Regions from separate parts of the Actinoplanes sp. NPDC051475 genome, predicted to be linked through region 2. Evidence: riboswitches for the same ligand, from Rfam matches in the RefSeq annotation. Region 2 holds a riboswitch; the other holds the start of a gene.
What was found. Region 2 has a riboswitch for ZMP and ZTP ahead of AB0368_RS34005 (glycine hydroxymethyltransferase). Riboswitches for the same ligand answer to the same signal wherever they lie in the genome.
Positions count from the first base shown of each region.

Region 1 (7,144 bases), on a different contig from region 2:
ATCGGCGCCGGCGGCGGCATCGCCCCGGCTTGGGAGGGCACCGAGCCGCGCTGGATGCCCGAGGAGTTCCTCTGGGCCGTCGGCGGCTCGTACGCCGGGCTGCCCACCACCACCAGCCGGGTCCGCAACGTCTGGTCGGCAGGCATGGTCGTACGCCGCGACGCGTTCCTGGCGGTCGGCGGCTTCCGCACCGGCTTCGGCAAGCTGGGCAGCCAGAACCGCCCCGAGGACACCGAGCTGTGTTTGCGGATGAGCGCCCTGAGCGACGGCCACTGGATGTACGTCCCGGACGCGGTGATCCGCCACGAGGTGCCCGCCGCCCGCTCCACCTTCTCCTGGTTCGTGCGCCGCTGCTACGCCGAAGGCCGCGGCAAGGTGGCAATGGCCGGCCTGCTCGACGGCTCGCAGAGCCTGGGCTCCGAGCGCGACTACCTGCGCTCGCTGCCGAAGGCCGTGCTGCGCAACCTCCTCGCCGCCGGGCGCGGACGGGGCGGCCACCACGTCCTCAAGGCCGGCGGGGTGCTCGCCGGCGTCGCCGCCGCCGGATGGGGCGGCGTGGTGGAGACCGTGTCCGCCCGGCGCACCGAGCACCGGCCCGAAGCGATCGGGGCGGCCCGATGACCGCCCGCCTGAACGGCGTCAACCGCAAGGCGTGGGAGCCGGCGCTGCGGGCCGACGAGATGATCACCGCCCCGGCGTTCGAGGCCACCGGTGACGTCCGCCCGGCCGTCGTCCTGGACGTCGACCTCGCGGACCCGCTGCAGGCGATCGCCGCCGTGGGCCCCGACGGGCGCCGGGTCCGCCAGGCGTGGGTGCTGGTCCGGCTCTTCACCGAGCCGCTGGGCACCGTGCTGACCGACGTACCGGAGCAGGGTCTGTGCCCGGCCGACCTGGCCGCCGCGATCGGAGCCGAACTGGGCGGCACGCTCGCGCCGCGCCTCGCCGAGCTGGGGCTGACCGCCCTGCCGGTCGACGGCATCACCCCGGCGACCGAGCCCGCCTTCCTGGCCCGGCGCCGCGAGGTGCTCGCCGGCGCCCCGCCGATCACGGTGGTGATCTGCACCCGGGAGCGGCCCGGCGCGCTCGCCCGCTGCCTCGACAGCCTGCTCGCCCAGGCGTACCCGGACTTCCGCGTGCTCGTCGTGGACAACGCGCCGGTCACCGACGCGACCGCCGAGGTGGTCCGCTCGGCGGCCCGCCGCGGGCCGGTCACCTACCTGGTGGAGCCGAAGGCCGGGTTGTCGTTCGCCCGCAACGCCGCCGTCGCCGCCGCGCCCGGCGAGATCCTCGCCTGGATCGACGACGACGAGTACGCCGACCCCCAGTGGCTCGCCGAGATCGCCCGGGCCCTGGCCGACCACCCGGAGGCCGACGTGGTCTCCGGCGTGATCGTGCCGGCCGAGCTGGAGACGCAGGCGCAGCTGTGGTTCGAGCAGTTCGGCGGCCACAGCAAGGGCCGCGGGTTCAAGCCGGACGTGTTCAGCCCGGCGACCGCGCACATCCAGAGCCCGCTGTACCCCCTGCCGCCCTTCGGCACGGGCGCGAACATGACCTTCCGCCCCGGCGTCATCGAGCGCATCGGCGGCTGGGACACCGCGCTGGGTGCGGGCACGCCCGCCATGGGCTCGGAGGACACCCTCGCTTTCACGCAGGTGCTGGTGGCCGGCGGCACGATCGTCTATCAGCCCACGGCGGTGACCCACCACTACCACCGGCGCGACTTCGAGGGCCTGCACAAGCAGATGGTCGGGTACGGCGCGGGACTGACCGCCGCGTACACGAGCCTGCTGATGAAGCGCCCCGGGCTGCTGTGGCCGCTGCTGAAGCTGGCGCCGGGCGCGCTGCGCGACCTGACGAGCAAGGACAGCCTGCGCGTCTCCACCCTGCGCGAGGACTTCCCGCGCGAGCTGCTGACCGCCAACCGGCGCGGCATGCTGGCGGGTCCGCGGGCGTACCTGAAGGGCCGGCGGGCGGCCCGGGCCAAGGCCCGGAGCAGCCGCTGATCGTGGTGACTCCGCCGTTCCCCGGACAGTCGCCCGAGCACGGGGCATTCTCGGAACATATGTGGCGAATGGTGAGGATCCGGCACGCCGCCCGTCCGCGACGCGGGGCGGCGGCCGGATGCTGACCGTGCCCGACCCGGAACCCGGCGAGCCGGCACTGCGCCCGGCCGTACCCATGACCTCGATCCAGCACTTCGAGGCCCCGAACGACGCGACGGACCCGTCCGGGGCCCCCGACCAGGCCGGGGAGGCCGAACCCATGCCCGAGCAGCGCGCGGCCGAGCCGGCGCGGGCCCAGGACGACGACCAGGGACGGTCCGCAGCACCCCAGGTTCCGGCCCGGGTACGCCCGGCAGCCCCTGCGGGCGCCGAGCCCTCGGCCCACGCCGACATCCAGACGACCACGGGCGTGCCGAAGAAGCCGATCCCCGATCAGGACGAGCCGACGATGGTCCTGAGCGACGAGGAGCAGAACGACCCGAAGGCTGAACCTGAGGTAGAGGGTGAGACCGAGAAGCCTCCACCTCAGGTCGAGGGTGAGACCGACCCGGACAAGACCGTCGTCATGCAGCTGCCCAGCGGCCGGACGACCGAGGACGATCCCGACAAGACGGTCATCATGACGACGGCCCCAGCGAAGCCGGCGGAGCCGGCGAAGCCCATGGGACCGTCGCCGGAGGACACGGTCGTGCTGCCGGCGCCGGTCAAGAAGACACCCCCCGCCCCGGCCAAGCCGAGGCCGGCGCGGGACGCCGGCGAGGAGACCGTGGTGCTCCGGCCGCGGGCCGACGACACGATGGTGCTGCCCGCCGCGACGGTCGCCCCGCCCACCGAGGTCGTCACCGCCATCATCCCCGTCGTGCCGGGAGCCAAGGCAGGCAAGCCCGCCAAGGCCGCCGCGCCGGCCGCCACCACGGCCGACCCCGGGCGGGCGCCCAAACCCGCCCGTCCCCGGCGCGAGCTGCCCGACCTGGGCCACGCCCCCGCGGTGCTGACGATCTCCGCGCTGGGCGTGCTCATGGTGGCGCTCGCCTACGCCGGAGGCCGGGTCAGCACCGGCAACGCGCCGTACGCGTACTGGGGCGGCCAGGTCGTGGTCTTCACCCCTGTGGTGATCCGGCTGCTCAGCCGCCGCATGGCGGGGGTCGCCGAGTCGTTCCTGCTCGTCATGGGGCTGGCGCTGCACCAGTACCTGCTGAAGTGGATGTACAGCCCGGACCAGTTCCGCTTCCCCGACGAGCTCCAGCACTGGCTGGCGACGACGGTCATCGTGGAGTCGGGAAAGCTGTTCCAGCCGAACCCGGCCCTCCCGCCGGCCGTGCACTTCCCCGGGCTCGCGGAGATGGGCGCCGCCGTGACGTCGATGACCGGCCTGCCGGTGACCGCGGCGGGCGTCGTCGTGGCCGGTGTGGCGCACCTCGTGTTCGTCGCGGTCCTGTTCGCGGCGGTGCTGCGGGCGAGCAACTCCCCCGCCGTCGCCGGCGTCTGCTGTGCGACGTACGCGACAGCCCTGCACTATCTGTTCTTCAACTCGATGTTCCTCTACCAGACCGCGGCGCTGCCGTTCTTCATGCTGACGATCTGGGCGACCCGGCGGTGGCGGGCCGAGGGCGGCCGGCAGTTCCTGACGCTGGCGATCTGCTCGGCCGCGCTCACCACGGTCAGCCACCACGTCACCGCGTTCGCCCTGTTCATCACGCTGCTCATGCTCGCCGTGGTGGAGCTCACGGTGCAGCGGCCGCGGCGCTGGACCGCCCTGGTGATGCCGGCGGTGGCCATGGTCGTGGTTGCCGTCTGGATGCTCACCGTGGCCCGCGACGTGGTCGGCTATCTCGAAGCGCCGGTGGAGCAGGTCGGGCAGACCATCTCGAACCTGATCAACGGCCGCTCGGAGGCGTCGTCCACCACGGCGTCGGTCAGCGTCGGCCAGCTGCTCGTGCAGGGCACCGGCCTGCTGGGGCTCTTCGTGCTCTACGCCGCGCTGGTCCGCGACATGATCCACCGCCGGGACCGGGACTCCTGGCGGTGGGCGGCGGTCATCGGCGGCGCCGTCTTCTTCGCCGGCAACGGCGTGCGCTTCCTTGGGCAGAACGGCCCGGAGATCGCCGGTCGCCTCTCCACCTTCACGTACGTGCCGATCTCGATCCTGGCCGCGATCGCGCTGGTCCGCGGCGTGCAGATCATCCCGGCCAAGGACGCCGAGGGGCACCGTTGGCGGGCCGCCGCGCCGGCGATCGACGTGATCGCGCCCGGCGGCTGGAACCTGTACAGCCGGGTCGCTGCCGGCTCGGCGATGATCACCCTGCTGATGATCGGCGCCCGGGCCGGTGGCTGGCCGCCGCTCGGCTCCATCCTGCCGGGCCCGTACCTGGCCGGCGGTTTCGAGCGGTCGGTCGACGTGTACGGCGTGGACGCCGCCGATTGGGAGCGGCGCAGCCTGGGGCCGCGGAACCGGATCGGCGGTGACGTCACGTCGGTGTCGCTGGCGTCCACGTACGGCCGGCAGGACCCGGTCCGCGAGGTCGGCCCGCTCTACTACGCCGACGACTGGGGCCTGGCGGAGGACCAGTTCGTCTCCGACCTCGCCATCCAGTACCTCGTGGTGGACAAGCGCCTGTCGGAGCAGCTGCCCGAGGGCGAGGCGTACTTCGAGAACGACCCGAACGCGGGCTCCATCACCCGGCCGCTGACCACGACACAGATCGCCAAGTTCGACTCGCTGACCGGGGTCGACCGGCTCTACGACAACGGCACCGTCCGCGTCTACCGCATGGGGGCCCAGTGAACACGCTGCTCACCCGGGTCGTCGCCGGGCTCACCGTCGCCGCCGCCGTGGCCGTCCTGGCCGGGCCGAAGCCGCTGACCGTCGCCGGCGGCCTGCTACTGGCCTTCGTGCTGCCGGGCATCGCGGTCACCGGTGCCCTGTTCAGCCGCCGTACGCTCACCGCCGTCGAGCGCACCGTGCTGGCCCCGGCGCTGAGCATGGCCGTGCTGGTCGTCGCCGGCCTGCTGATCTACCTGTGCCGCGTCCCGCTGGACCGGCTGTCCTGGACCCTCGCGACCGGCAGCCTGACGCTCATCGCGCTCGCCGTCCCGCTGCTGCTGCCGAAGGGGGCCCTGGCCGCCCCGGCCGCCACCGAGGAGCAACCCCGGCCGGTCGGCGAGCGGCGGTCCCGCATCGACCTCACCCCCCGGGACGCGACGGTGATGGCCGAGGCCCGGACGATCGTCATGTCCGTGGTGCCACCGGAGGACGAGGAACAGGCGGCCGCCGACGAGAAGGCTCAGCGCAGCCGGCTGGTGAGGCAGCTGCTGCCGCTGGCGCTGGTTCTCGCGGTGCTCGGCGGTGCCAGCTGGCTGTCGTTCGGCACGTCGCGGGAGACGTACGAGACAACGGTGACCGCCCTCTCCGCCGCCCCCTCCGGGCCGGTGGACGCGTCGGGCAACCGGGTCGTGGCGGTGTCCGCGTCGGGGCTGGTCGCCTCGGACGGCCCGTACACGCTGACGGTGAGAGGGACGGCCGGGACCACGCCGACCCGCCGGGTGATCGCGCCGGCCGGGGACGGCACCTGGAGCGAGCAGCTGACCCTGCCGGGCGACCAGCGGATGACCGTCGGCCTCTACCGGGCGGGTGACACCGCCGCCTTCCGCACCCTGTACATCAGCGCGGTCGAATAGCGCGGGTGACACCCCTTCGGTGCTCGCGGCGACGCACGGCATACTTGTCCGCGACACGCGACTGGCGGCATCGAGGATGGACCACCATCGGGGAGCACGTCGTGGGCGCCGTCCGCCTGGGTGCCCACGCTCTGGGAGACGCGCATGTCCGAAAGCCCTGAGGCGCCGGCTCACGAGGCCCGGCTCCTGCCCGGCAAGCCCGTCGCCGACGCGGTCCTGGCCGACGTCGCACAGCGGGCGGCCAAGCTGCGCGAGGGTGGCGTCCAGCCCTCGCTCGCCACGATCCTGGTCGGCGACGACGACGCCAGCGCCGGATACATCCGGATCAAGCAGCGCCAGGCGGCGGAGCTGGGCTTCGTCTCCCCGCACGAGCACCTGCCGGCCACCGCCACCCAGGACGACCTGCACAGGGTCATCGACCGGCTCAACGCCGACCCGGACGTGCACGCCCTGCTGATCCAGTACCCGCCGCCCGCGCACATCGACTACGACGCCGCGCTCATGACCGTCGACCCGGACAAGGACGTCGACGGCATGCACCCGCTCAACCTCGGCCGGCTCTCCGTCGGGCTGCCCGGGCCCCGGCCGTGCACGCCGGCCGGCATCGAGGCGCTGCTCGCGCACCACGAGATCCCGGTGGCCGGGCACGAGGTGGTGATCCTCGGCCGCGGCGCCACGATCGGCCGGCCGCTGGCCATGCTGCTCTCGCAGAAGCGCCCGACGGCGAACGCGGCCGTGACGGTGGTGCACACCGGCGTGCCGGACTGGCAGCGGTACACCCGGCGGGCCGAGATCCTCGTCGCCGCCGCGGGTGTGCCGGGCATCATCCAGCCCGAGCACGTGCGCCCCGGGGCCACCGTGATCGGCGCGGGCGTGCGCTACGAGGGCCGCCGCCTGCTGCCCGACGTGGCGGAGGAGGTCGCCGGGGTCGCCGGGGCCATCACCCCGCGCGTCGGCGGGGTCGGCCCGACGACGGTCGCCATGCTGTTCCGCAACGCGATCGAGGCGGCGGAGAAGGCGGCCGGCGTCAACCGCTGAAGCGGGCGCTCTTCGCCATCGCCACGTACGCCTTGAGCGACTCGGCGTCGGTGTCGATGCGCCACTTCTCCGTGTACCCGGGGTGGGTGTCGGTGTCGAACCAGGTCACCCCGCCCACCGCCGGGTGCGCGGTGACCCAGTCGGCGAACAGCGTGATCCAGTCCGCCTTGGTCCGGCCCCCGCGGTCCACGGCACCGACCTCGGTGATGAGGATGGGCTTGCGGGCGGCGTAGGAGCGGTAGATGGGGCCGAACAGCGTCTCGGGGTTCTCGTGGTGCAGGTTGTAGCCGGAGACACCGACCCAGTCGACGTACTTGTCCCCGGGGTACAGGGCGGCGTACGTGTTCCAGTCGGCGACCGGTGACGAGTTCCAGTTGGGGCTCCACACCCACGCGACGTTGTCCGCGCCCTGCTCGCCGAAGATC
Region 1 is NZ_JBFAZZ010000001.1:283,651-290,794, reverse strand. It holds gene AB0368_RS01340 (glycosyltransferase family 2 protein) at 1-621, shown strand, start outside; gene AB0368_RS01335 (glycosyltransferase family 2 protein) at 618-2,003, shown strand; gene AB0368_RS01330 (hypothetical protein) at 2,065-4,788, shown strand; gene AB0368_RS01325 (hypothetical protein) at 4,785-5,681, shown strand; ZMP/ZTP riboswitch at 5,729-5,810, shown strand; gene AB0368_RS01320 (tetrahydrofolate dehydrogenase/cyclohydrolase catalytic domain-containing protein) at 5,826-6,719, shown strand; gene AB0368_RS01315 (glycosyl hydrolase) at 6,709-7,144, opposite strand, start outside.
Region 1: another riboswitch for ZMP and ZTP. It lies ahead of AB0368_RS01320 (tetrahydrofolate dehydrogenase/cyclohydrolase catalytic domain-containing protein); the one in region 2 lies ahead of AB0368_RS34005 (glycine hydroxymethyltransferase).

Region 2 (7,144 bases):
CGCTGCCAGGGTGAGGATGCCGCGCATGCCGGTCCAGCCGACCACCAGGGTCTCCCGCGCGGTCGGCGGGCCGAGCGGGGTGTCGAACCGCTTCCGGCCGCGCATCCGGCGCGCCCGGTGCTCCTCGGCGCGGCGCGCCCGTTCCGGGTCCGCCTCCCGGCGCCGCCGGTTCAGCAGCTCGTTCAGCCGCCAGCGGCCGAACAGCAGGTAGACGGCGACCAGCCGCACCACGATCGCCGCGAGCAGCAGGACGCCGGCGGCGACGAGGGTACGGGTCAGACCCGGATCCTCGTCCGCGCGCAGCTCCTCGACGACGAAGCGGAGCTGCAGCCCGATGTACGCGAACACGAACGTCTCGAGGAGGAAGTCGACGACCGGCCAGAACGCCTCCTCCTGGAGCCGGGTCCGGTACGCGCCCGGGTACTGGTGCCGCGGATCCATCGAGGTGTTGATGCTGATGGAGAAGGCCGCCATGACCACGGCGAGGATGCCGGAGGCGTGCACCTGCTCGGCCAGGAGGAACGCGGTGAAGGGTACGAGCAGCACGAGCGCCGTCTCGAGCGTGGAATTGCGCAGCTTCTTGCGGATCGACAGGGTCGCCGCCGCCAGCCCGGCCCCGATCGCGACACCGACGCCGGCGTTGTAGAAGAACTCCCGGATGCCGCCACCCCACGTGGCGTGGTCGCCGCTCACCGCACCCACCGCGATGCTGAACAGGGTCAGCGCGGTGGCGTCGTTGACCAGGCTCTCACCGGTCAGGATCGTGGTGACCCGGCGTGGCAGTCCGAGCTCCGCGCCGTGCGAGACGGTGGTGATCGTGTCCGGGGGCGCCAGCACCGAGCCGATGACGAACGCCGCGGCCAGGCCGAACGACGGCAACAGCCACGACGACAGCACCCCGAGCGCGCCGGCGGTCAGCACCACCAGCAGCACTCCGAGGTTCACGATCGCGCGCAGGTTCTGGTTGAACCCCGAGAACGAGGCGGCGCGGGTGGCCGAGTACAGCAGCGGCGGCACCACGATCGCGAGCAGGAGCTCGCTCTCCAGCTCGAGCCGCGGCATTCCGGGCACGAAGCTGACCGCCGCCGCGAGCGTCACGACGATGAGGCCGGGTTGCATGCCCCGCCGGTGCGCGAGCGCGGAGATCGCGATGCCGGCCGCGGCGATGAGCAGGATCTGGACACCGTTCACCCGCCCAGGCTAATGATCGGGTTTCGTACCCGGGCACAATGCCGGAGTGCCGCGGATCGAATTGCACATCCACTTCGAAGGTTCTGTACGCCCGGACACCCTCACTGCCATCGCGCGCCGTAATCGGCTCCCGGTGCCGGACGTCGCCACCGATTTCCGCGACCTGCACCACTTCATCGACCTGTGGAACGTGACGACCGCCTGCCTGCGGACGCCCGACGACTTCCGGCGGATCGTCGTCGACTACGCCGGCGAGGCGAAACAGCACGGCGCGGTGTACGTGGAGGGCATCTTCACTCCCGATCCGGCGCTGGCCGACGAGATCGGGCTCGACGCGATGATGGCGGGATACTGCGACGGAGCGGCCGAAGCCGAGGAGACCCACGGGGTGATCGTGCGGCTCACCCCCGAGCAGTACCGCGGCTCCGACCCCGGCTTCGGCATGCGCGTTGCCCAGGCCGCGGTCCGCTTCCGCGACCGGGGTGTGGTCGGGTTCGGCCTGGCCGGTCGCGAGGGCCGGTTCCCGGACGAGCCGTACGAGCCGGCCATGCGCTACGCCGCGGACCACGGGCTCGGCCTGGTCCCGCACGCGGGGGAGGCGGCGGGCCCGGAGTCGGTCCGTTCCTCGCTGCGGATGGGCGCGAGCCGCATCCGGCACGGCATCACCGCAGTAGGCGATCCGGAACTGCTGACCGAAATGGCCGAGCGCCGCATCGTGCTCGACGTCTGCCCGACGTCGAACATCCGGCTCGGCTATGCCACCGAGTGCGACCATCCAATCACTCGGCTCGTCGGGGCCGGCGTGCTCTGCTCGGTCTCCACCGACGACCCGGCGATGTTCGGCATCGACCTCTCTCATGAGTACGCCCTCGCCGCGCAACTGGGCGTCACGGAGGATGCTGCGTTCGAGGCAGGCCTGGCCGGCGCGCTCTGCGACGAGAAGACCCGGTCACGCCTGGAAGGGATGTGACCGAGGCGTCCGGCGCCGGTATGCTCGTCGGCGGGCCGTGACTGGCGCGTTCAAGATGGATGACCATCGGGGAGCGGTCCCACCCACCGGGGTGACTGCCGTGCGCCTGGGCCTCATCACCTGTGATAGGGAGGTCCGATGTCTGAGCTGAACGCCGAATCGACCGCTTTCCGCGCCGCGCTGGACGCCGTGCGCGCCGTCGAGCCCCGGATCGCCGACGCGATCGCCAAAGAGCTGCACGATCAGCGCGAGTCCCTCAAGCTGATCGCGTCCGAGAACTACGCGTCTCCCGCCGTGCTGCTCGCGATGGGCAACTGGCTCTCCGACAAGTACGCCGAGGGCACCATCGGCCGCCGCTTCTACGCCGGCTGCCAGAACGTCGACACCGTCGAGTCGGTGGCCGTCGAGCACGCCAAGGCCCTGTTCGGCGCGCCGTACGCGTACGTGCAGCCGCACTCCGGCATCGACGCCAACCTCGTCGCGTACTGGGCTGTGCTCGCCGACCGGGTCGAGGCGCCGGCGCTGGCCAAGGTGCAGAAGCGCAACGTCAACGACCTCACCGACGCCGAGTGGGCCGAGCTGCGCCAGGCGTTCGGCAACCAGCGGATGCTCGGCATGTCGCTGGACGCGGGTGGCCACCTCACCCACGGATTCCGCCCCAACATCTCCGGCAAGATGTTCGATCAGCGCAGCTACGGCGTGGACCCGGCCACCGGCCAGATCGACTACGCCGCCCTGCGCGAGTCGGCGCGCGAGTTCAAGCCGTTGATCATCGTCGGTGGCTATTCGGCGTACCCCCGCAAGGTGAACTTCCGGATCATGCGGGAGATCGCCGACGAGGTGGGCGCGACCTTCATGGTCGACATGGCGCACTTCGCGGGCCTGGTCGCCGGCAAGGTCTTCACCGGCGACTTCAACCCGATCGAGCACGCCCACATCGTCACCACGACGACCCACAAGAGCCTGCGCGGCCCCCGCGGCGGCGCGGTGTTCTGCCAGCCGGAGCTGGCCGACCAGGTCGACCGCGGCTGCCCGATGGTCCTCGGCGGCCCGCTCGGCCACGTGATGGCCGCCAAGGCGATCGCCTTCGCCGAGGCCCGCCGGCCGGAGTTCGCCGACTACGCGCAGCGCATCGTCGACAACAGCCAGGCGCTCGCCGAGGGCCTGATCAAGCGCGGCGCGACCGTGGTCAGCGGCGGCACCGACAACCACCTGGTCCTGATCGACGTCGACAAGTACGCCCTGACCGGCCGCCAGGCGGAGCAGGCGCTGCTGGACAGCGGCATCGTCACCAACCGCAACTCGATCCCGCAGGACCCGAACGGCGCCTGGTACACCTCCGGCATCCGCGTCGGCACCCCGGCCCTGACCACCCGCGGCCTCGGTACGGCGGAGATGGACCAGATCGCCGAGCTGATGCACACGGTCCTGTCGCAGACGAAGGCCGGCGCGTCCAAGGCCAAGTTCGACCTGGACCCGGCCGTCGCCGACCGCATCAGCAAGCAGGCGACCGAGCTGCTCGGCGCCTTCCCGCTCTACCCGAGCGTCGACCTGGGCGTCTGAGACCGCGGGCGGGCCCGGCTCCGGCCGGGCCCGTTCTGTCTGTTTCACCGGGTGGTGCCGGGGGTATGCGCTTTCGATGAGCGACCAACCCACCGACGAGCCCATCGGCTCGCTGGAGACGGTGCACACGTTCGACTGCGGCCCGATGCCCACCGGCGTCACCGTGTCGGCCGGCGGCCGGATCTTCGTAAACTTCCCGAAGTGGGGCGATGAGGTCGTCTTCACCGTCGGCGAGCTGCGGGACGGCAGCGTGGTCGCCTACCCCGACCAGGCGCACAACACCCCGTCCAGCAACGACGACCCGCGGGCGTTCGTGTCCGTGCAGAGCGTCGTCGTCGACCCGGCGAACCGGCTCTGGGTGCTCGACACCGGCTCCCCGATGTTCGAGGAGACGCAGGTCGGCGGCCCCAAGCTGGTCTGCATCGACCTCGCCACCGACACCGTGGTGCACACGATCTGCTTCGACCGCGGGACGGCGCTGCCCACGACGTACCTGAACGACGTGCGCTTCGACCTGCGGCGCCGGGTCGCATACATCACCGACTCGTCGGACAAGGGCCCGAACGGCATCATCGTGGTCGACCTCAGGAGCGGAACGGCGTGGCGGCGCCTGCACGACCACCCGTCCACCAAGGCTGAGCGGCCGCCGGGCTTCCTTCCCGTCGTGGAGGGCGCGCCGTTCCTCGAACGGCCCGCGGACGGGCCGCCCGAGCCGGTCACCATGGGCGCGGACGGCATCGCGATCGCGGCCGACGGCGAGCGGCTCTACTACTGCCCCCTGATGTCCCGGCGCTGGTACAGCGTCTCCACGGACGCCCTGGTCGACCGCGCCATGAGTGACGACGAGGTGGCGGCGACGGTGGTGGACGAGGGGGACAAGGGCGGCGTCTCGGACGGGCTGGAGACCGACGACAAGGGCCGCTTCTACCTGACGAACGCCGAGCACAACGCGATCCTGCGACGGCTGCCGGACGGCGTGATCGAGACTCTCGTGCACGACCCGCGGCTCCTGTGGACGGACACCATGTCGGTGACGGATGGATATCTGTACGTGACGGCCAACCAGTTGCACCGGCAGGCCACGTACCAGAACGGCCGGGATCTGCGCCGCTACCCGTATTCGCTGTTCCGCGTCGCGATCGACGCCGGTCCGGTCCGGCTGATCTGACCCGGCGGCCGTCACCGAGCGAGGCGGTGCAGGACCACGTCCGAGACCCGACCGTCGGAGATCGTCGCCGTCATGTACGTGCAGTGCGGCTGCCGGCGCCGGTCCGTGGGCGAGCCGGGGTTGAGCAACCGCAAGCCGCCGGGCGCCGTCGTGTCCCAGGGGATGTGGGAGTGGCCGAATACCAGGACGTCGGTGTCCGGGAAGGCCGCCGCACAGCGCTCGTCGCGGCCCTTGGCGTCGCCGGTCTCGTGGATCACCGCAAGTCGTACGCCGTCGAGGTCCGCTCGGGCGATCTCCGGCAGGCGGGAGCGCAGCGCGGGGCCGTCGTTGTTGCCGTAGCAGGCGATCAGCCGGCGGGACCGCGTCTCGAGGGCGTCCAGCATCCCGACGTCGACCCAGTCGCCGGCATGGACCACCACGTCCGCCGCGTCGATCGCGGTCCATAGTTCGGGCGGGAGGTCGCGGGCCCGCTTCGGGACGTGGGTGTCGGTCGTCAGCACCAGCCGCATACGGGCCACTGTAGGTGGTCCGGCGCTGCCCGGCGTGACCGGAATGCCGCGTAAGCCCGTCCTTCTCGAAACAGCTCATTCGGGCGCATCGATGGCCGTCCGGAAAAGCGTTATCCGGCCGCCGCGAGCGCCGTCGCGGCGGCGCGTCTCCGAATGGAGCCGGATTGCATATTCCCTGTTCAGAGCGGTGATGGCGGCTCGACAGTGGACGGTGAGGAGTGCTGACGATACCGGATGACGCAAGGGGACCGGAACTGGGCTGACCGGACGGCGGAACCGGTTCCGGAACCGTTCGCGTAACCAGTCCGCCGAACCTTTGACACATCGACGTAACGAACTTAACGTCACAGCACGGGGGAGCGCTCTCTCACACGATCGCCTTCCCGTACGGAGCTTTCCCCGGCTTCGTCCTCGCCGCGCGAAACCGGCTCCGTTTCCCGCGGCGAGGTACTCCGGACGCGAACCCCGCGCGTCCGGTCCCCTCCGTACGAGGAGATGTCATGACCGTCCCCGCAGTCATCCCCCGATCTCGCCGCCGGTGGCGCCTCGGTGCCGCCGGCGGCCTGGTCGTCGCGATCGTCGCGGCGTTCGGCGCGTCCACGACGCCGGCCGCGCACGCCGCCGAGACACTGCTTTCCCAGGGCAAGCCCGCCACCGCCTCGTCGTCGGAGAACCCGGGCGTCTACCCGGCCTCGGCGGCGGTCGACGGCAACACCGGCACCCGGTGGTCCTCCGCCTTCGCCGACCCGCAGTGGCTCCAGGTCGACCTCGGCGCCAGCTCAGCGATCACCCGGGTGGAGCTGAACTGGGAGGCCGCGTACGCGAAGACCTTCAAGATTCAGACCTCCACCAACGGCTCGACCTGGACGGATGCCAGCCCGGCGCTCGCCGGCCAGCTCGGCACGCAAAGCGTCTCCGTCAGCGCCACTGCCCGGTACGTGCGCATGTCCGGCACCGCACGGGCGACCCCCTACGGCTACTCGCTGTGGGAGTTCAAGGTCTTCGGCGGCACCACGACCGACCCGACCATCCCCGGGGGCGGCAGCCTCGGCGCGAACGTCATCGTGTTCGACCCGTCGATGTCGTCGGCGTCGATCCAGAGCCAGGCCGACACCATCTTCCGGCAGCAGGAGTCGAACCAGTTCGGCCTCCAGCGGTACGTCCTCGCCTTCAAACCCGGCACGTACAACGGCCTCAACATCCAGGTCGGCTTCTACACCTCGGTGCTCGGCCTCGGCCAGAACCCGCAGGACGTACGGATCAACGGTGACATCACCGTCGACGCCGGCTGGTTCCAGGGCAACGCCACGCAGAACTTCTGGCGGTCGGTCGAGAACGTGTCCTTGTACCCGGTGAACGGTGCCGACCGGTGGGCCGTCTCGCAGGCCGCGCCGTTCCGGCGGATGGACATCCACGGCGACCTCAACCTCGCTCCGGCCGGGTACGGCTGGGCGTCCGGCGGCTACATCGCCGACTCGCGGATCAGCGGCTCGGAGCAGCAGTACTCGCAGCAGCAGTGGTTCACCCGCAACAGCCAGATCGGCTCCAGCCTGAACGCGGTGTGGAACCAGATGTTCGTCGGCGTGCAGGGTGCTCCGGCTTCGAGCTTCCCGAACCCGCCGTACACGACCATCGGCACGACGCCGGTGATCCGGGAGAAGCCGTACCTCTACCAGACCGGCGGCCAGTACGCGGTCTTCGTGCCGAACTTCCAGCAGAACGCCTCGGGCGCGACCTGGGTCA
Region 2 is NZ_JBFAZZ010000023.1:10,890-18,033, forward strand. It holds gene AB0368_RS33995 (sodium:proton antiporter) at 1-1,191, opposite strand, end outside; gene add (adenosine deaminase) at 1,238-2,161, shown strand; ZMP/ZTP riboswitch at 2,189-2,280, shown strand; gene AB0368_RS34005 (glycine hydroxymethyltransferase) at 2,300-3,724, shown strand; gene AB0368_RS34010 (L-dopachrome tautomerase-related protein) at 3,801-4,892, shown strand; gene AB0368_RS34015 (metallophosphoesterase) at 4,904-5,401, opposite strand; gene AB0368_RS34020 (discoidin domain-containing protein) at 5,902-7,144, shown strand, end outside.